Linked DNA regions of Leisingera sp. NJS204. The protein of the gene in region 1 interacts with the protein of each later gene in a pairwise test. Links are inferred from orthologs where the notes say so. Each region holds a gene or a part of one and is shown on either strand. Other genes may lie near its edges. The genes, in order: ETW24_RS09510 and ETW24_RS11195.

Evidence for each region.
Region 2: the proteins of ETW24_RS09510 (region 1) and ETW24_RS11195 interact in binary tests that used the Escherichia coli proteins (3 or more experiments, as listed by UniProt). The link is inferred for Leisingera sp. NJS204 from one-to-one orthologs.

Annotation. Positions count from the first base shown.
Region 1 is NZ_CP035417.1:1,933,530-1,942,916, forward strand. Bases 3,642-6,453 are described here. They hold ETW24_RS09510 (cysteine desulfurase family protein), read left to right. Parts: upstream 3,642-4,431; coding sequence 4,432-5,475; downstream 5,476-6,453. Other genes in these bases: ETW24_RS09500 (alpha/beta hydrolase), read right to left, coding at 3,642-3,657; ETW24_RS09505 (Rrf2 family transcriptional regulator), read left to right, coding at 3,844-4,302; sufB (Fe-S cluster assembly protein SufB), read left to right, coding at 5,490-6,453. Also shown: translational GTPase TypA, read right to left, coding at 1-95; ETW24_RS09480 (DMT family transporter), read right to left, coding at 190-525; ETW24_RS09485 (class II glutamine amidotransferase), read left to right, coding at 780-1,562; ETW24_RS09490 (HD domain-containing protein), read right to left, coding at 1,596-2,765; ETW24_RS09495 (hypothetical protein), read right to left, coding at 2,762-3,004; more of ETW24_RS09500, read right to left, coding at 3,004-3,641; more of sufB, read left to right, coding at 6,454-7,013; ETW24_RS09520 (hypothetical protein), read left to right, coding at 7,017-7,286; ETW24_RS09525 (heavy metal-binding domain-containing protein), read left to right, coding at 7,283-7,597; Fe-S cluster assembly ATPase SufC, read left to right, coding at 7,673-8,428; ETW24_RS09535 (SufB/SufD family protein), read left to right, coding at 8,429-9,387. UniProt on the Escherichia coli protein: Master enzyme that delivers sulfur to a number of partners involved in Fe-S cluster assembly, tRNA modification or cofactor biosynthesis. Catalyzes the removal of elemental sulfur from cysteine to produce alanine.
Region 2 is NZ_CP035417.1:2,282,870-2,292,356, forward strand. What follows is about bases 2,813-5,724. They hold ETW24_RS11195 (sulfurtransferase TusA family protein), read left to right. Parts: upstream 2,813-4,107; coding sequence 4,108-4,341; downstream 4,342-5,724. Other genes in these bases: ETW24_RS11185 (hypothetical protein), read right to left, coding at 2,813-3,149; ETW24_RS11190 (cytochrome c biogenesis CcdA family protein), read right to left, coding at 3,262-4,014; ETW24_RS11200 (Rne/Rng family ribonuclease), read right to left, coding at 4,549-5,724. Outside these bases: ETW24_RS11165 (DUF4169 family protein), read left to right, coding at 1-32; ETW24_RS11170 (ribbon-helix-helix domain-containing protein), read left to right, coding at 29-247; ETW24_RS11175 (N-(5'-phosphoribosyl)anthranilate isomerase), read left to right, coding at 283-498; ETW24_RS11180 (cytochrome P450), read right to left, coding at 547-1,902; more of ETW24_RS11185, read right to left, coding at 1,899-2,812; more of ETW24_RS11200, read right to left, coding at 5,725-7,644; ETW24_RS11205 (sigma-54-dependent transcriptional regulator), read right to left, coding at 8,230-9,487. UniProt on the Escherichia coli protein: Sulfur carrier protein involved in sulfur trafficking in the cell. Part of a sulfur-relay system required for 2-thiolation during synthesis of 2-thiouridine of the modified wobble base 5-methylaminomethyl-2-thiouridine (mnm(5)s(2)U) in tRNA.

The DNA.
Region 1 (9,387 bases):
TCGCGGAAGGCGCCGGATTGTTTCAGCAGCTCGTCGACCAGGGTGGTTTTGCCGTGGTCAACGTGAGCAATGATCGCAATGTTGCGCAAGTCCATGACGTTCGCCTTTGTAAGGAAGTTGGGCCGCGCATAGCCCGAACCCCGCACAAAGGCCAGAGGAAATCCGTCCAAAGAAGCCGCAAATGCGGATCTAATGGGCCGAAGACTTGGAAAACAGGTGAATGATGATGATGCCGGACATGATCAGCACCATGCCGATCACGGCTGGCAGATCCAGCTTCTGCCCAAAAACAATGAAGGCAATAACAGCTATCAGCAGGATGCCAAGACCCGACCAGATCGCATAGACAATACCCACCGGCATGAATTTGAGTGTCAGCCCCATCATGTAAAAGGAAAACGCATAAGCGACCAGAACGATCAGCGACGGTCCAAGTTTGCTGAACTGCTGACTGGCCTGCAGGGCCGTTGTGCCAATGGTTTCTGCAGCAACCGCAATAATCAGGTAGATATAGTGAACCGGCATCTCTGCCTCCGTGTACGCGTTTTGCCCGGCCTGCGGCGGAGCAGTGTTCCTTTCTCCGGTACCGTATTCAATGCAGGGCAGGAAGTCCCAATGCGTCACTGTTTGCCCTGTTTTCGGCCGCCGCGGCAATGAACAGATGACTGTGCGCAGATACGCTGTACTAAAAAGCCAAGCTGACTTAGATGAATGTTCCAAGTTTTGCGTCAGGAATAGAATAACAGTCCTGATCGGATCTTCAACACAAGGAGCAACATATGTGCCGCTGGGCTGCCTACACCGGTGCCAAAGTCTTTTTGGAAGACATCATTTCAATACCTGCGCATTCGCTGATAGCGCAAAGCCAAAAGGCGGTCGAATGCAAGACTGCGACCAACGGCGACGGGTTCGGCATTGCATGGTACGGGCAGCGGACCGAGCCGGGGCTCTACCGCGATGTTTCCCCCGCATGGTCGGACTGTAATCTGCGTGCGCTGGTGAACCAGGTTCAATCCGGTCTTTTCCTGGCGCATGTTCGGGCCTCAACCGGATCCGCTACCAGCCGTAACAATTGCCATCCTTTCGCAGCCGGGAGATGGAGTTTCATGCACAACGGCCAGGTCGGCGGGTTTGAGAATTTCCGCCGCCATGCAGACATGTGCATCCCTGATGAGCTGTATCAACACCGCAAAGGGGCTACTGACAGCGAAGTGCTGTTTCTTCTGGCCCTGCGCGAAGGCCTGGACATTGATCCGAAAGCGGCGCTGGAACGGGCGGCGGGCCGCATGGAGGCTTTGTCGCGGGCTCGGGGCCGAACACCGCATATGCGGTTGTCCGTAGCCATGTCGGATGGAGAGACGCTTTATGCGGCGCGCTACTCCTCTGACAGTATCGCACCTTCGGTCTACTACCGCTGGAGCCACAGCCTGAAGGGATGGGCGGTTGTATCGGAACCGCTTGAGGACACAGGTGAAGCATGGAGTGAACTGCAACCGGGGGAGTTTCTGACGCTGACCTCCCAAGGCGCGGAAACGCAACCGTTTCAGCCGTTTCTGGAGTGAAGCGCAGCCCCGAACCGGAGTTGCGGCCAGTGTTTACAAACGTCCGGCCGCGCGGAACCAAGGTTCAATCTTTGCCCGGACATAGGTCCAGACGTCCGGTGTGCCGCGGCTGACCTTGCCGCCGACGCGGGTGTCCAGCTGCGGCAGGCTCACGTCATAGTCGACCCAGCTGCCGCCGCCGTTCAACAGGTTGAGCAGCACTGGCTGGACCCGGTCGATGGATTTGGCGAAAACAGCGTCAGCACTCTCTGCCGCCTCGAACTCTTCCCAGATCGCCCGCATCGGCAGGCCTTGATCGGCAGGCAGCAGGCCAAACAGGCGGTCTGCGGCTGCTTCTTCCTTTGCCGCAAGCGCGGCAAGGGCTGCGGGATCAGTCACGCCGTGGATCGGCGCATCACCGGCGTCGATCTCCACGAGATCATGCAGCAGCAGCATTTGCAGCACCCGGTCCACATCTAGCGGGCCGGCGCTGTGTTCTGCCAGAATCCAAGCATACAACATGATGTGCCAGCTGTGCTCGGCTGAGTTTTCGTGGCGTGACCCATCGCCCAGTTTGGACGCGCGGGTGATCAGCTTCAGTTTATCCGCCTCATTCAGGAAGGGCAGGCGGGCTGTCAGACGGCTGCAGTCAAAGCTGGTATCTTCGTTCAGGAGAGCCAATGCGTGGTGATAGGCTTCGGGGAAATCCTGCTCCAGCGCGGCTGCGCGCCCGCCATTCAGGTTTTGCCGGACCACATCGACATGCCAATCCAAAGGATTGGTGCCGTAAAGCGTTTGGAAAATCGGCTGGCAATGGTCTACCCGTTTGGCAAAACGCGCATCGGGGCTTTCCGCGGCCTCGAATTCCTGCCACAGGCCTAACAAGTCAGTGCCCTGATCTGCGGGAAGAAGGCCGAACAGGCGCTTGGCGGCGGCGTCTTCTGCCTGTGCTACAGCGTCCCAATCGACCTTATCCGTGATCGGATGATCGCCGGCGTCGATTTCGACCAGATCATGCAGCAGCAGCATCCGGACAGCGCGGAGAATATCCACCTCTGGCGCAGCAAACGGTGCCAGCACCAACGCATAAAGCGCCAGATGCCAGCTGTGTTCCGCCGAGTTTTCGCGCCGGCTGCAATCAATGATCAGGTTTTGGCGGTCAATACGGCGAAGCTTGTCCGCTTCCAGCAAGAAGGCGAACTGCGCGTCCAGCCGGTCGCTCATGCTTCGCCCTTTGCGTCAAGCTGCGCCTGAATTGCGCTGACCTTCTGATTGAGAAACTCCCGCGCCTTGCGTTCGGCCAGACGCACGCGCATTTCGGTCAGAAACGCTTCTTCGAGCGATTGGGAGGCGGCGCCAAGTACCTGGCCCACCTCCACATACAGCCGGTCTTCGCCGCTGGCCTCCTGCACCTTGATCGTATCGAGCGCCAGTTTTTGGGCCAGCGTTTCGATCGTGCCCATCAGCGGCTGTTCTCGGTCAGGCGGCGCTTCACGTAATCGGACACATCGCCGATCATCGTGTCCATATGCGGCTCCTGGAAGAAGTGATCCGCACCCTCGATCTCGGTATGAGTGATGGTGATCCCCTTCTGCTCATGCAGTTTGCCAACCAGATTGGCGGTATCTGCAGGCGGCGCCACACGGTCGGATGTGCCGTTGATGATCAGACCGGAAGACGGGCAGGGCGCCAGGAAGGAAAAGTCATACATGTTGGCCGGCGGCGCAACTGAGATGAAGCCGGTAATCTCCGGGCGGCGCATCAACAGCTGCATGCCGATCCAGGCGCCGAACGAAAAGCCCGCAACCCAGCAATGCTTGGAATTGGTGTTCATCGACTGCAGGTAATCCAGCGCCGACGCCGCATCCGACAGCTCGCCCACACCTTGGTCGTATTCGCCCTGGCTGCGGCCGACGCCGCGGAAATTGAACCGCAGAACCGTAAAGCCCATGTTGTAGAACGCGTAGTGGAGGTTATAGACCACCTTGTTGTTCATGGTTCCGCCGAACTGCGGATGCGGGTGCAGCACGATGGCGATCGGGGCGTCTTTTTCTTTTTGCGGGTGATAGCGGCCTTCGAGGCGGCCTTCGGGTCCAGGAAAGATGACCTCGGGCATGGGTGGTTCAAATCCTACTCTCGTTCTCGCGACTGCCGGCAGAAAACTTGACGGGTTCCGTCGGGCATCTTAGAACAGTTCTAATCAAGGGCGCTGGCCTCGCCATACACCGTCAGGCTGAGATACGCACAGACGCGGGGAAGGTCAATGTTTTCGCACTCGCGCCCTGGTTTTGAGGGATAAAATATGAAGCTTTCAACCAAAGGGCGCTATGCAATGGTTGCGCTGGCGGATATCGCGCTGCAGCCGCAGGGCAAATTGGTGCCGCTGGGCGACATCTCCAAGCGGCAGGATATCTCGCTGCCGTATCTGGAGCAGTTGTTTGTCAAGCTGCGCCGTGCGGGTCTGGTCGAGTCGGTGCGCGGCCCTGGCGGCGGCTACCGCCTGGCGATGGTGCCATCAGAGATCCGGGTGGTCGATGTGCTGTCTGCCGTGGATGAAACGGTTGATGCGATGCACAAAGGGGCGGGCGCCTCGGGCGCGCTGTCCGGCAGCCGGGCGCAGTCGCTGACCAACCGTCTGTGGGAGGGTTTGAGTGCGCATGTTTATGTGTTTCTGCATCAAACCCGTCTGTCGGATGTGATCAAGAATGATCTGGCGCCATGCCCGGCGGTGCCCAGCCTGTTTGCTGTCGTGGATGAATGAGGTGCAAAGAATTCACCTTCTTTGTCTTTCCGGACCCTACAAGGGTACCGCACAAATCTCGCGGGAAAGCTTTGCGAAATGCTGCAAGGCCGCGTATGAGGCGGCAGCGATCCGTAAAAAGATGACTCTATGACACGCGTTTATCTTGACCATAATGCCACCGCCATTCTGCGCCCCGAGGCGCGGGCGGCTATGATCGCGGCGATGGAAGTCTGCGGCAACCCGTCGTCGGTGCATGCCGAAGGCCGTGCCGCCAAGGCGCTGGTTGAGAAGGCGCGGGCGCAGGTGGCGGCTGCTTTTGGGGCTGACGGCGCGGATATTGTGTTCACCTCCGGATCCACGGAAGGTGCATCGCTGGCATTGGCGGGCCGCGATCTGCATGGCGCCCCGGTAGAGCATGATGCGGTGCGCGCCTGGACGGTGGAAGATCTTGAGGTAAGTGCCGATGGGACGGTCAGGGTTACCGATCCCGCATCCTGCACAGTACAATTGGCCAATTCCGAAACCGGCATTGTGCAGCACTTGCCGGACGGGCTGGCGGTGACGGATGCGACCCAGGCTTTTGGAAAATTGCCAGTGGCGTTCAACTGGCTGGGCGCGCAAATGGCGCTGATTTCTGCACATAAACTGGGCGGACCCAAGGGCATCGGCGCGGTTGTGATCAAACGCGGTACCGACCTGCCTGCGCAGATTAAGGGTGGCGGTCAGGAAATGGGCCGCCGGTCGGGCACTGAAAATGTCATTGGAATCGCGGGTTTCGGCGCCGCAGCTGAAGCAGCGGCAAAAGATCTGGCAAATGGTGTCTGGGACAGGGTTGCAGAACTTAGAAATATTCTAGAAAAGGCGCTTGTGTCTGGCGCAAGCCATACTATTTTTGTCGGGAAGGATCAGAGGCGGCTGCCGAACACCCTGTGTTTTGCGACGCCGGGCTGGAAGGGCGAAACCCAGGTCATGCAGATGGATCTGGCGGGATTTGCCATCAGCGCGGGCAGCGCCTGTTCCAGCGGCAAGGTGCGCGCCAGCGCGGTGCTGACCGCAATGGGGTATGACGAGGCAACGGCGCAGGGCGCAATCCGCGTGTCGCTGGGGCCTGAGACAACAGAAGAAGACGTGCTGCGCTTTGCCGATGCGTGGCTGTTAAAAGAAAAGAAACATCGCGCCCGTGCGGCGTGAGTGAGGAGATGACAATGGCCGCTTTGGACCAGACCCAAGTCAAGGATGGTGTTGACCAGGAAACCGTGGACGCAGTCCGCGAGGTTGGCGGTGCTTACAAATACGGTTGGGAAACCGATATCGAGATGGAATACGCCCCCAAAGGGCTGACCACGGATATTGTCCGGCTGATTTCGGAAAAGAACGAAGAGCCGGAATGGATGCTGAACTGGCGGCTGGAAGCCTATGAGCGCTGGCTGACCAAGGAAGAACCCGACTGGGCGATGGTGGATTATCCGGAAATCGATTTCCAGGATCAGTATTATTATGCCCGTCCCAAGTCGATGGAAGTGAAACCCAAGTCGCTGGACGAGGTCGATCCCAAGCTGCTGGCGACTTATGAAAAGCTGGGTATCCCGCTGAAAGAACAGATGATTCTGGCCGGCGTTGAAGGCGCTGAGAATGCGCCTGCTGAAGGCCGCAAGGTTGCCGTGGACGCTGTTTTCGACTCCGTTTCCGTCGGCACCACCTTCCAGAAAGAGCTGAAAGAGGCGGGCGTCATCTTCTGCTCGATTTCCGAGGCTATCCGCGAACATCCTGAGCTGGTCAAAAAATACCTCGGCTCGGTGGTTCCGGTTTCCGACAACTTCTATGCCACCTTGAACTCCGCCGTGTTCTCGGACGGCTCGTTCGTCTATGTGCCGCCGGGCGTGCGCTGCCCGATGGAGCTGTCGACCTATTTCCGCATCAATGCTGAAAACACCGGCCAGTTCGAACGCACCCTGATCATTGCCGATAAAGGCAGCTATGTCAGCTACTTGGAAGGCTGCACTGCACCGGCGCGCGATATCGCCCAGCTGCATGCCGCGGTGGTGGAAATCATCATTGAAGAAGACGCCGAGGTTAAATACTCCACCGTCCAGAACTGGTATCCGGGCGATGAGAACGGCAAGGGCGGCATTTACAACTTTGTCACCAAACGCGCCGACTGCCGCGGCGACCGCGCCAAGGTGATGTGGACCCAGGTGGAAACCGGCTCTGCCGTGACCTGGAAATACCCCTCCTGCATCCTGCGCGGCAATGAAAGCCAGGGCGAATTCTACTCGATCGCCATCGCCAACAATATGCAGCAGGCCGATACCGGCACCAAGATGGTGCACCTTGGCAAAAACACCAAATCGCGCATTGTTTCCAAGGGGATCAGTGCCGGTAAGGCGCAAAATACCTATCGCGGCCTGGTGTCGATGCACCCAAAAGCCAAGGACAGCCGCAACTACACCCAGTGCGACAGCTTGCTGATCGGCGGCAACTGCGGCGCCCACACGGTTCCCTATATCGAGGTCAAGAACAACTCCTCGCGCGTGGAGCATGAGGCGACGACGTCCAAGGTGGATGACGACCAGCTGTTCTACTGCCGCCAGCGCGGCATGGACGAGGAGGAGGCGGTGGCCCTGGTGGTCAACGGCTTCTGCAAGGACGTGCTGCAGGCACTGCCGATGGAATTCGCCATGGAAGCACAGCAACTGGTTGCGATCTCGCTGGAAGGGTCTGTGGGGTAAGCCATGGTCGTTGAAAAGAGGGCAGAAGCGGAGGTCAAGGCCTTTGAGTATAACGCTAAAGAAGGTGTTCGCGCTGTCGCGTTCGTCTGGTTCTTGCGCCGCATTGCCTACCCTCTTTTCTTCGTATTCCTGAGTGCCGTCTTTATGGCCTTTGCCGTGAATGGTGTTGTCGCTGGGCTTCTCTGTTTGGCGATTTTTGGAGGGCCTGGCCTGTTGCTTTGGGGGTTCACCTCCCGGCAAGGACAAAAAGTGTTGGAGTATTGGAAGAAATGATCATCACAACCACACCAAACGTCGAAGGCTACCAGATCGCCGAATACAAGGGCATCGTGGTGGGCGAGGCGATCATGGGCGCCAATGTTGTGCGCGATGTCTTTGCCTCGATCACCGATATCGTCGGCGGCCGCTCGGGCGCCTATGAAGGCAAGCTGCAGGATGCCCGTGAAACCGCACTGGCCGAACTGGAAGACCGGGCCCGGGACAAGGGCGCCAATGCCGTTGTCGGCGTGGATCTGGATTACGAAGTGGTCGGGCAGTCCATGCTGATGGTCTCGGCCAGCGGCACCGCGGTGGTGCTGGGATAAAAATGCAACGGCTCCAGCCGGGGCCATGGAATATCGCGGGCTGTATGCCCGCAAGACATGTGAGACGAGGAAAAAATGCTCGAAATCAAAAACCTGCACGTCAAACTTGAAGACGAAGACAAGCAGATCCTGAAAGGCGTCGACCTGAAAGTCGAAGCTGGCAAAGTACACGCCATCATGGGGCCGAATGGTTCGGGCAAATCCACTCTGTCTTATGTGTTGTCCGGCCGCGACGGTTATGAGGTCACCGACGGTTCTGCCGAGCTGGAAGGCGCAGACATCCTGGAGATGGAGCCGGAAGAACGCGCCGCAGCCGGCATGTTCCTGGCGTTCCAGTACCCGGTGGAAATCCCCGGTGTGGGCAACATGACCTTCCTGCGCACCGCGGTGAACGCACAGCGCAAGGCCCGCGGCGAGGAAGAGCTGTCGGCCTCCGACTTTCTGAAAATTATCCGCGCCAAAGCCAAAACCCTGAAAATCGACGCCGACATGCTGAAGCGCCCGGTCAACGTCGGATTCTCCGGCGGTGAGAAGAAGCGCAACGAGATCCTGCAGATGGCGATGCTGGAGCCGAAGCTGTGCATCCTTGATGAAACCGACTCCGGCCTTGACGTGGACGCGATGAAACTGGTGGCCGAAGGCGTAAACGCGCTGCGCGACGAGGGCCGCGGCTTCCTGGTGATCACCCACTATCAGCGCCTGCTGGACCACATCAAACCGGACGTGGTTCACATTCTGGCAAACGGCCGCATCGTCAAGACCGGCGGCCCCGAGCTGGCGCTGGAAGTTGAGAACAACGGCTATGCCGGCATCTTGGCAGAGGAGGCGTAAATGGCTCTGCCGGAAGTAAAGCAAAGCGCAACCGAGGCGCGGCTTTCCGCGCTGACCCTGCCGGAAAGCGGCTGCCTGAAGGCGGCCCGGCAGGCAGCGCTGTCGCGGGTCCAGACCATGGGCCTGCCCAGCCGCCGGGATGAGTATTGGAAATATACCCGTCCCGAAACCCTGGTGCAGGCTGAGGCTCTCAATGCCGCAGTGTTCGCTGCGGAGGAAACACCAATGTTCAGCGCTTTTGAGCGGTTGAACATTGTTTTTGTCGATGGCGTTTTTGACTCTGAAGCCTCGGATGATTTGTCGTTGGAAGGTTTGACCATCGACCGGATCGAGGATATCTGCTGCAAAGATATCCATTGGGCCAAAGACTTGTACGGTGTTCTTGAAGCACGTGGCCAAACCCCGGTGGAACGCCCGCTGGCTGCGCTGAACACCGCTTTTGCCACCGATGGCGTGGCGATCCGGGTGACCGGCAAGGTCTCCAAACCGATCAACTTTACCTATGTGCACTCGGATGAGAGTTCCGACGCGATCCTGCATCACGTGATCCGCGTGGAAGATGGCGCCGAGGTAACAATCCTGGAAAACGGCCCGGCGGCCTCGCGCTTTAACAAATGCATGGAGATCGACATTGCCGACGGTGGCAAGCTGCATCTGGTGCGGGCACAGGGCCGCGACCACGAGCGCCGCGCGGCAACGCATCTGTTCACCCGTCTCGGCACCGAGTCTGTGTTCAAGTCGTTCACCCTGACCGTGAACGGTGTGCTGACCCGCAACGAGGCGGTGATTGAGCTGACCGGCGACGATGCGGTTGCGCATATTGCGGGCGCTTGCGTCGGCGATGGCGACTTTCACCACGATGACACCGTGTTCATCACCCATGACGCGGTGAACTGCGAAAGCCGCCAAGTGTTCAAGAAGGTGCTGCGCAACGGGGCCACTGGTGTGTTCCAAGGCAA
Region 2 (9,487 bases), 350 kb from region 1 along the record:
GGCGCCTGGATGACCATAAGCGCGACGAATGAACAGCCGCCCCAAGAAGCACTCTCTGACCTTGCGCGGGCACCGGACGTCGGTGTCGCTGGAGGATGACTTCTGGGATGCCTTCCGCGAGATTGCCGCGCAGGACGGCCGTGCAATCAATGATTTAGCGGCCGGAATTGATGAAGCCCGCGGCGAGGATTGCGGATTGGCCTCAGCGATCAGGCTGTTTGTGCTGCACCGGTTGAGGGCACGTTAACCACGGTTTGGCATCGTGCTGCTATGCAAGTGCCTGTGCCTCTCACCGCTGATGCCTGGATACAGCAGCTTTTCCAGTCCCAAGCTGCTGCAAAAGGCGGTGTTGTCCGCCGCCAGAAGCGCGACATTGAACGGCTGCTTGGCTGGGACCGCTTTCACTACGAACTAAAGCGCCGTGGATTCCGAGCCGTCGAAAACGCAGGTCAGGTTGTCATCTTCTGCAATCAGGACACCGTGCGCATCATCCAGTGATGCAAATTTCTTCGAAGAAATTTGCCAAGAAAATTCGAATTTTCTTGGCTAACGCCGCGCCAGCTGCAGCCAGATCCCATTCTTCGACCGCACCGTAAGATGCGCCACGGGCACCGGCGCCTGCGCCGCAACCGGAACCACACGGAACGCGCGCAGGATCATCGACAGGATCAACGGTCCTTCCACCATGGCAAACCCAGCGCCGGTACAGACACGTGCTCCGGCCGAGAAAGGGATGTACGCGTCCCGCTGGCACTGCTTGCCGTTCTCCGTTTGCCAGCGGGAAGGGGCAAACCCATCCGGGTTCTCCCACAGCCGCTCATGCCGGTGCAGATGCCAGGGACTGAGCACCATCTGCGCGCCCTTTGGCACGCCTCGGTCACGGAATTGCTCTGGACAGGCTGCCTCGCGCACCATCATCGGCACCGGCGGATACAGCCGCAGGGTTTCGCGGAACACGTCCCGGCTGACCCTCAGCTTTGAAACCGAGGCAAAGCTTTCATCCGTCAGCGCCTCAGCCTCAGCAGCCACCTTCTCTTGCCAATCAGGGTAAAGCGCCATCAGATACAGCGCCCAGGCCAATGCCGAGGCGCTGGTTTCATGGCCCGCAAGAAAGAAGATCGCGACCTGATCCACCATTTCGGCGGTATCAAAGGTGCTGCCTGTTTCCGGGTCCCGGGTGGTCATGATTTTAGTGGCCAGGTCATCCGGCGCCGTGCCCGCCTTGATGGCATCCATTCGTTCGCGGGTCAGCTGTGCAATCAGTGTCCGGATCACCTCAGCGTTCCGGCGGGTGCCGCGGCGGAAGAACCGTGGCATCCAACGCGGCAATGGGACAAAGGCAGCCAGATTCAACAGCGGCTGGCTGCGCTGGTAGTCGCGGAACCGGCTAAAGACCTGTCCCGCGACCTGATGCTCGATCGGGATCGAGAACAGCGTGCGAAAGATTACATCCGCCGCTGCGTGCGACGTTTCCTCCTCGATCTCGACAAGTCCTTGCCGCGCCTTCAGCCGTTCCACTGCGGCCTCTGCTGCGGCGCGCATCGCCGGGTACGTGTCCTTAAGCCGTCCGCCTTCAAAGGCCGGGTCGATAATCCGCCGCTGCCGTTTCCAGGCCTCGCCATTGGTCAGGAAAACGGAGTTCCCCAGCAAAGGCTTCAACCCCTCGGCAATCCGGTCCGACTTGGGGAAATCTTCGGGTCGCTCCTTCAGCAGCACTTTCACAAGCTCCGGCTGGTTGACCAGGAAGGACCGGAAAAAAGGCGTGCGGAACTCGGCCATCCAGGCGCGGTACAGACGCGCGGGCTGGGCCGACAGAATATCCTGACGGAACAGTTTCACATAGCGCCACAGCGAGACGCGGTCCGGGCGTGCGGGCGGTTTCGGCGGCAAGGCTTGTGTCATTCAGCGACCACCGAGGTGAACTTCGAAACAGCCGCATCAATACGGGACTGCGAGGGCTTCCGGTCCTTATAGCGTTCCGCCAGCGTCAGCGGTCCGGCGGTGATGCGGAAGTAATCATAGTCGCCCGGCCGGTCGAAGGCGCAGAGATACTGAAAGTGCAGCCGGAAAAACCGCCAGCGCAGCTGTTGCCAGCGTTCCGGGCTGAGGGTCTGGGTGAAGGCGGCAGAGAACACCAGCGGCCAGCGCTTGCCCTCAACCGCGACGCCGCTGACCGACACCGGATCGCACAGCGCAAAGGCGCAGCCATCACCTGGTGCAGTGACATCGACCCAGGCCAGCTCGTGCCGCTGGGACAGATACTGCAGATCAGCCCTTAAACGCTCGGCCCGCGGCAAAAAGGACACCATGGGCACAACCTGCCCCAAGGTCAGAAACCCCAATGCCGGCCGGTTCAACGGCAGCCCCGCGCGGATCAGATCCGCCAGGACGGACACACCGACATGAGCGCCGGAGGAATGCCCCGCCACCAGCACCTCGTCCAGATCCGGATCTTGCAGCGCCTCCGAGATCAGCGCGCGGAACTCGCGCATCCGCGCTTCCATTTCCGGCGGGATGGCACCGCGGGAGGCCGCGGAATGTGCATAATCGTGCATCAGGTAATAGGCGAAGAACTTGCCGTCCCGCTTTTTGAACCAGCGCAGCAGCGCGTAGCCGCAACCAAGACCCAAGACCCAGCCAATGGCCAGCGCTACCGGACCTGAAAGGCCGGCGGGACCGGCCACCGCCCCAAAGGCATAGGCAACACCCCACGCAAGCAGCAGCGCCAGAAACGCCTGCAAAAGCAGCATCCCCACCGGGTAAAGCGCGGCGATCACCGGCCCTTTGCGCAGCCGCATCAGCCGCCGCAGCGCTCCAGTAGAGATATAGATCCAGGCAGTGCGCAACAGCTGCCAATAGGTGCCGGGAATGGTTGCTTCCATACTGCCGCGGACGATGTCGGACCAGACCAGCACCTCGATGTCAGCCTCGGTCCGGCGCCCCTCCATCTCTGACACAACGTGCCAGCCATAGGGACCTTTGGTCTGCTTGGGGGACAGTGACAGGCTGTAGCCGGAAATCCCGGCCTGCGCTGTGCCTTCCTTGCGGTACAGCTCGCGGTAACGGCGCGGGTGAATCGGATCATAGCCGGGTATGTAGAATACCCGCCGCTTGCGCACCTGCTGTTGACCATGCTCCTGCTGTGTCACGCCTTGGCCTGCATCCTTGTTCTGCGGCCAGACTAGCCGTGCATTCCGGCAAGAGTAAGGCCAGGATTGGAAAAGAAAAAGGGGCCCGAAGACCCCTTTGAACATCTCAGGCTCAGCCCAGCGTTGCCAGCGCCGGGAATGTTTCCAGCAGCCACCAGGAGAAGGTGGTGAACAACCCGGTGACCAGCATAACGCCGACACCCAGCAACAGCCCGCCCATCACTTTTTCAATCAGTCCCATATGGCGCTTCATCTTGTTCATCAGCACCATGGAACGGGTGAGAAACATCGCCGCCAGCAGAAAGGGAATGCCCAGGCCTGCGGCGTAAACGCCGAGCAGGATTGTGCCGCGGCTGACTGATGCTTCCGAGGCGGCAAGCGACAGGATCGCGCCCAGCTGCGGCCCGATGCAAGGCGTCCAGCCAAAGGCAAAAGCCAGCCCCAGAACATAAGCCCCCAAGGCGGAGCCGCCGGATTCGCCCGCCTCCATCCGCGCCTCGCGGTCCAGCAGCGGAATGCGGAACACAGACAGGAAATGCAGGCCGAATATGATCACCACCACACCTGAAACTTGCGCAAAAAGCTCCTGATTTTTCAGCACGAATGCACCAAAAACCGAGGCGGTGAAGCCCAGCAGCAGGAACACGGTGGACAGTCCCAACACAAAGAACAGCGCCGCAATGACCGCTTTGCGCCGGGCTGCACCGGTGCCTTGCATCTCGCCGATGGTCACTCCGCTCATATAGGCCAGATACGGCGGCACGATCGGCAGGACGCAGGGCGACAGAAAACTGATCACGCCGCCTAGCAGCGCCACCAGCATGGCAGGGAGCAGCCCTGCGTCTATGATCTCGATTCCAAACATGTCCCACACTTATGCCAGCAATTGACCAACGTCACGGGGCGGGTTGGTCACATCCTTGTGGACAGCATGAAACATCCCGTTTATCTGCACACCATGACCGAGATCAATGAGACATTGGACGCCATCGGGCTGCTGTGCCCCCTGCCCGTCCTTAAAGCCCGCAAGCGGTTGAAATCGCTGCAGCCCGGCCATGTGCTGCAACTGCTGGCGGATGATCCGGCAGCGGTGATCGACGTGCCGCATTTCTGCAATGAGGCGGGCCATGAATTCCTCGGCCACAGCGACGGTGCAGGCCACCAGGTCTATCTGATCCGCAAGGGCAGCTAAGACCAAAGCCGCCTTGGCGCCCTGTCCGCACAGCTGCGGAATTCGACACGAAGTGCGGCGTTGATACCGCGTGGTTTCCGAACCGAGTCACGCGCCAGGATGCCCTTTCCTGACACACCGGCGGCAGCGTTGCCATCGCCGGCAATACCGCCAAAAAAGAAAGGCAGGCGCTTTGGCCTGCCTCTCCCATTAGTTATCACTTAGCAATCAGCTGCCCACCGACCACCAGCCGCGGCGTTTCGGCTTGGGCGGTGCTGCCGGTTCCGGGTCAGCCGCAGCAACGGCCATCGCAGGTTCCGGCTGCTTCTCCTGTTCCGAAGACGTCTGCTCCGGCTGGGCGGCCTCTTCTGCAGCAGGCTGTTCCGCCACCGCCTCGGCAGCCGCATCAGGTGCTGCCTCCACAGGTTCTTTCTCCGGTACAGCCTCGGCTTCAGCGGCAACCGGTTCTGCCGGCGCAGCTTCCACTTCAGCAGCGGTGACTTCCGCCGGAGCAGTGGCTTCTGCCGGAACAGTGGCTTCCGCCGGAGCGCCATCTTGGGCTTCTGCAGCACTGTCGGCGGCAGGCTCAGCATCCGGGGCAGCAGCGGCTGCTGCGCCTTTCGCAGCGTCTTCAGACGGCGCCTGTGCAACGGTTTCCGCTGCAGGGGCCTCCTCAGCGTCAGCCGCGGCCGGGGCGTCCTGCACAGAGGCTTCGGCAGGCTCAACAGCGGCGGGAGCCTCTTCTGCGGTCTCTGCCTCAGCCGGTTTGGCCTTCGGCTTGCGCGACCGGGTACGGGTGCGGCTGCGGGAAGGTTTCTTTTCCTTCACCTCTTCTGCGGCTGCGCCTTTGTCTTCGGCGGCAGCCTCCGCAGGCTCAGCTGCGTCATCCTGCTGCTTCGGCTCGTCAGACGCCTCATCGCCGTTTTCACCATCCTGGCCTTGCTCGCCATTGCCGGATTTCCGGCGGCGGCGGCGGCGGCGCTTGCGCTTGGGCTTGTCGTCCTGCGCAGCATCGTCATCGGTGCTGGTGGCCTCCTCAACGGCTGCAGGCGCTTCTTCTTCGTCCTGGGTGGCTTCCTCAGCGTCCACCTGATCCATGATCGAGGTATCAACGGACACCACCGGAGCAGTCGCAGCAGGCACCACGCGGGATGCGGTTTTGAACTTCTCCAGCACAAAATCCGGGCTGACCAGATGCGGATCGCCTTCGATGCGCACGGACAGGCCGTAGCGCGCCTCGATCTGGGCAATGTGCTCGCGCTTCTGGTTCATCAGGAAATTGGCGATGGAGACCGGGCAGCGCACCAGCACTTCGCGGGAGCGGCGGCGGGTGCCCTCTTCCTCGATCTGGCGCAGGATCGACAGCGCCATCGAGTCGTCGGAGCGGATCAGGCCGGTGCCGTGGCAATGCGGGCACGGCGCGGTGGTCGCCTCGATCATGCCGGGGCGCAGGCGCTGGCGCGACATTTCCATCAGGCCAAAGCCCGAGATCCGGCCCACCTGGATGCGGGCACGGTCGGTCTTCAGCTTGTCCTTCATGCGCTTTTCGACGGCGGCGTTGTTCTTGCGCTCGTCCATGTCGATGAAGTCGATGACGATCAAACCGGCAAGGTCGCGCAGACGCAGCTGGCGGGCGACTTCTTCAGCCGCCTCCAGATTGGTGTTGAGCGCGGTTTCCTCGATCGAGCCCTGTTTGGTGGCCCGGCCCGAGTTCACGTCGATTGCCACCAGCGCTTCGGTCACGCCGATCACGATGTAGCCGCCGGATTTCAGCTGCACGGTCGGGTTGAACATGCCTGCCAGGTAGCTTTCCACCTGGAAGCGGGCAAACAGCGGCAGCCCTTCCTGGTAGTTCTTCACGTTCTTGGCATGGGACGGCATGATCATTTTCATGAAGTCCTTGGCGATGCGGTAGCCGCGCTCGCCCTCAACCAGAACTTCGTCGATCTCGCGGCTGTAAAGATCGCGGATCGAGCGTTTGATCAGGTCGCCTTCTTCATAGATCTTGGCCGGCGCGATGGATTTCAGTGTCAGCTCACGGATCTGTTCCCACATCCGCTGCAGGTATTCATAGTCGCGCTTGATCTCGGATTTGGTGCGTTTGGCACCGGCGGTGCGCACGATCAGGCCCGCGCCGGTCGGCACGTCCAGTTCGGTTGCGATATCCTTCAGCTTCTTGCGGTCATCCGCGTTGGTGATTTTGCGGGAGATGCCGCCGCCGCGGGCAGTGTTGGGCATCAGCACGCAATAGCGGCCGGCCAGCGACAAATAGGTGGTCAGGGCCGCACCCTTGTTGCCGCGCTCTTCCTTGACGACCTGCACCAGCAGGACCTGGCGGACCTTGATGACTTCCTGGATCTTGTAGCGGCGCGGACGCGGCTTGCGCGGCGGACGGATGTCCTCGCTGTCGTCCTCATCAGCAACGGATTCGATGCTGTCATCTTTGGAGGTTGCATCGGCACGGCCGGTTTCGCCCGCGTCTTCATCGCTGTCGCCGCTGTCTGCGGAGTCAGCACCGGCATTGGCAGATGCGGCCTCCGGAGCAGCCGTTTCTGCATCGTCCTTGGCTGCTTCGGCGGCTGGTTCGGTGCCGGCATTTGCTTCGGCTGCAGGCTCATCCGCAGCTTCTGCGGGTGCCTCTTCAGCAGCGGCGGCCTCAACTGCCGCCCCTTCAGGTGCTTTTTCGCCAGCAGTCTCAGCGGGTCCGGCAGCCACTTCAGCTTCGGCTGCCTCAGGTGCAGACGCATCATCGTCTTCCGGCTCTTCCACCGGCGTTTCCGCGACATGCTCCACCGGCGAGGACCCTTCCGGCACGTCCGCCAGATCATCCCCGGCCTCAGCACTGTCGCTCAGGTCGATGGTCTCCATTCCGGCGATTTCAGCGGTCTTCTCCTCAGAGGCCTCAACCTCCTTGGTTTCCACCGCATCATCGGAAGAAGTCTTGGCAGCCTTGGCGGCGGATTTGGAGCGGCGCGACCGTTTGGGCTTGGCCGGTTTTTCGTCGTCTTCCTCGTCGCGGGCGCGCATCGCTTCGGCATAGGCGCGTTCTTCCTCCATCAGCGCCTCACGGTCGGCGACGGGGATCTGGTAATAATCCGGGTGGATTTCGGAGAACGCCAGGAAGCCATGACGGTTGCCGCCATAGTCCACAAACGCCGCCTGCAGCGACGGTTCGACCCGGGTTACTTTTGCGAGGTAAATGTTGCCAGCAAGCTGGCGTTTATTTTCGGATTCAAAGTCGAATTCCTCAACCTTGTTTCCATCCACAACCACAACACGGGTCTCTTCCGCGTGGGTGGCGTCGATAAGCATCTTCTTTGCCATGTGTCCTTGGTGCACCTGCCCTGTGCGTCCGCAAGCCTCTTGTTTCCAGGCGGCCGCGCACGTTTCGGGTGGTGTCTTGTCAGGGCGATCTGGGACGGCGCGGTGCAGCAGGTGGTCCCGGGATCGATGCCCGGCCTTCCTGCCTCAGTGCTTTTCGCTCTCGCGCGCGTCATCGCGGTTCTTCTCCGGCAGGCGGGTGCTGCCCGTCCCTGCCACATTATCCCTGCACCGGCTTAAATTCCGGCTTGGGCGCTAAACTGCCCTCCAAAGTTCGGAGGGCCAATCGGTCTGACTGCAGCTTTCTCGGATCATGCCGGACAAAAACCGCAGTCAGCGAAACTCATAAGAACGGGGGAACCATACACCGGTTTCCGGCCCGTTTGGTCAGCATAAGGCCTGTGGATAGGTAATGACAATGGACATTCGTCACCACGGGCATTGAAAATGAAACCTGCCGGCCCATAGCAGACAACGCATTAAATTATGGTAAGTTTTCAGCCGGCTGCCGGAGTTCCAATAGAACTCCGGCGCGCAAGCATTTGTTTTCCCGGCCGGTTCCCATGCCGAAAACAGCAGCGGCGGCGGTTACGCCAGATAGTCGGACCGCTGCAGGCCGTATTTGGCCATCTTCTCGTTCAGCGTCCGGCGCGGCAGGCACAGCTCGTCCATCACGCTGGCAATAGACCCTTTGTGGCGGCGCATGGTGTTGTCGATCAGCATCCGCTCAAAGGCTTCCACATATTCCTTCAGCGGCTTGCCTTCGGTGGTCATCACCGGCTGCATTTCCTCGTGATCGGACATCAAGAGCGAGGCAATGGTGCCTGACCCCCGGCGCGACTGCAGGACCGCGCGTTCCGCGATGTTGATCAGCTGACGCACGTTGCCCGGCCAGGGTGCCTGCAGCAGCTGTGCCGCCTCCTGCGCGCTGACCTGCGGCGCTTCGCAGCCGTATTCTTCCGAGAATTGCTCGGACAGGCGGGTGAACAGCGTCAGGATATCTTCGCCGCGCTGGCGCAGCGGCGGCACGGTGATGCGCAGCGCTGCCAGGCGGTAGAACAGATCCGGGCGCAGCGCGTCTTCGCAGGTCTTGCCCGCTTCCTGCAGGTTGGAAATGGCGATAATCCGGGTTTCTGCCGGGGTGCCCTGCTCATTGATCACACTCAGCAGCTTGGCCTGCAGCGTTTCCGACAGTGCATCGATATCTTCCAGCACCAGGGTGCCGCCGCGGGCTTCCTCGACCGCGGGCAGCATGCTGTCTTCGGGCAGCATCGGCCCGAACAGACGCTTGGCCAGTGCTTCTTCTTCCAAGGCGGCACAGGAGATCAGCACGAATTTCTTGCCCGCCCGGCTGCCAACCGCGTGCAGCGCATGCGCCACCAGGGTTTTGCCGGTGCCGGTCTCGCCGTCGATCAGCACATGGCCGTCAGCCTGCCCCAGATCCAGGATATCTTCGCGCAGGCGCTCCATCACCGGGCTTTGGCCGATCAGCTTCTTCATGATCTGGCCGCCATCCGACAGCTCGCGCCGCAGCGCCCGGTTGTCCAGCGTCAGACGGCGGGCACCGGTGGCGCGCTTGGCCAGTTCCGACATCCGGTCCGGGTTGAACGGTTTTTCCAGGAAGTCGAAGGCGCCCACGCGCATCGCCTCCACCGCCATCGGCACATCGCCATGGCCGGTGATCATGATCACCGGCAGCGCGGAATCGCTGCCCATCAGTTTTTTCAGGAACTGCATCCCGTCCATGCCCGGCATCTTGATGTCGGAGATCACGATCCCCGGGTAATCCGGCCCCAGCACCTTGAGCGCTTCTTCGGCGCTGGAGAAGGTCTCGGTGTCGTAACCC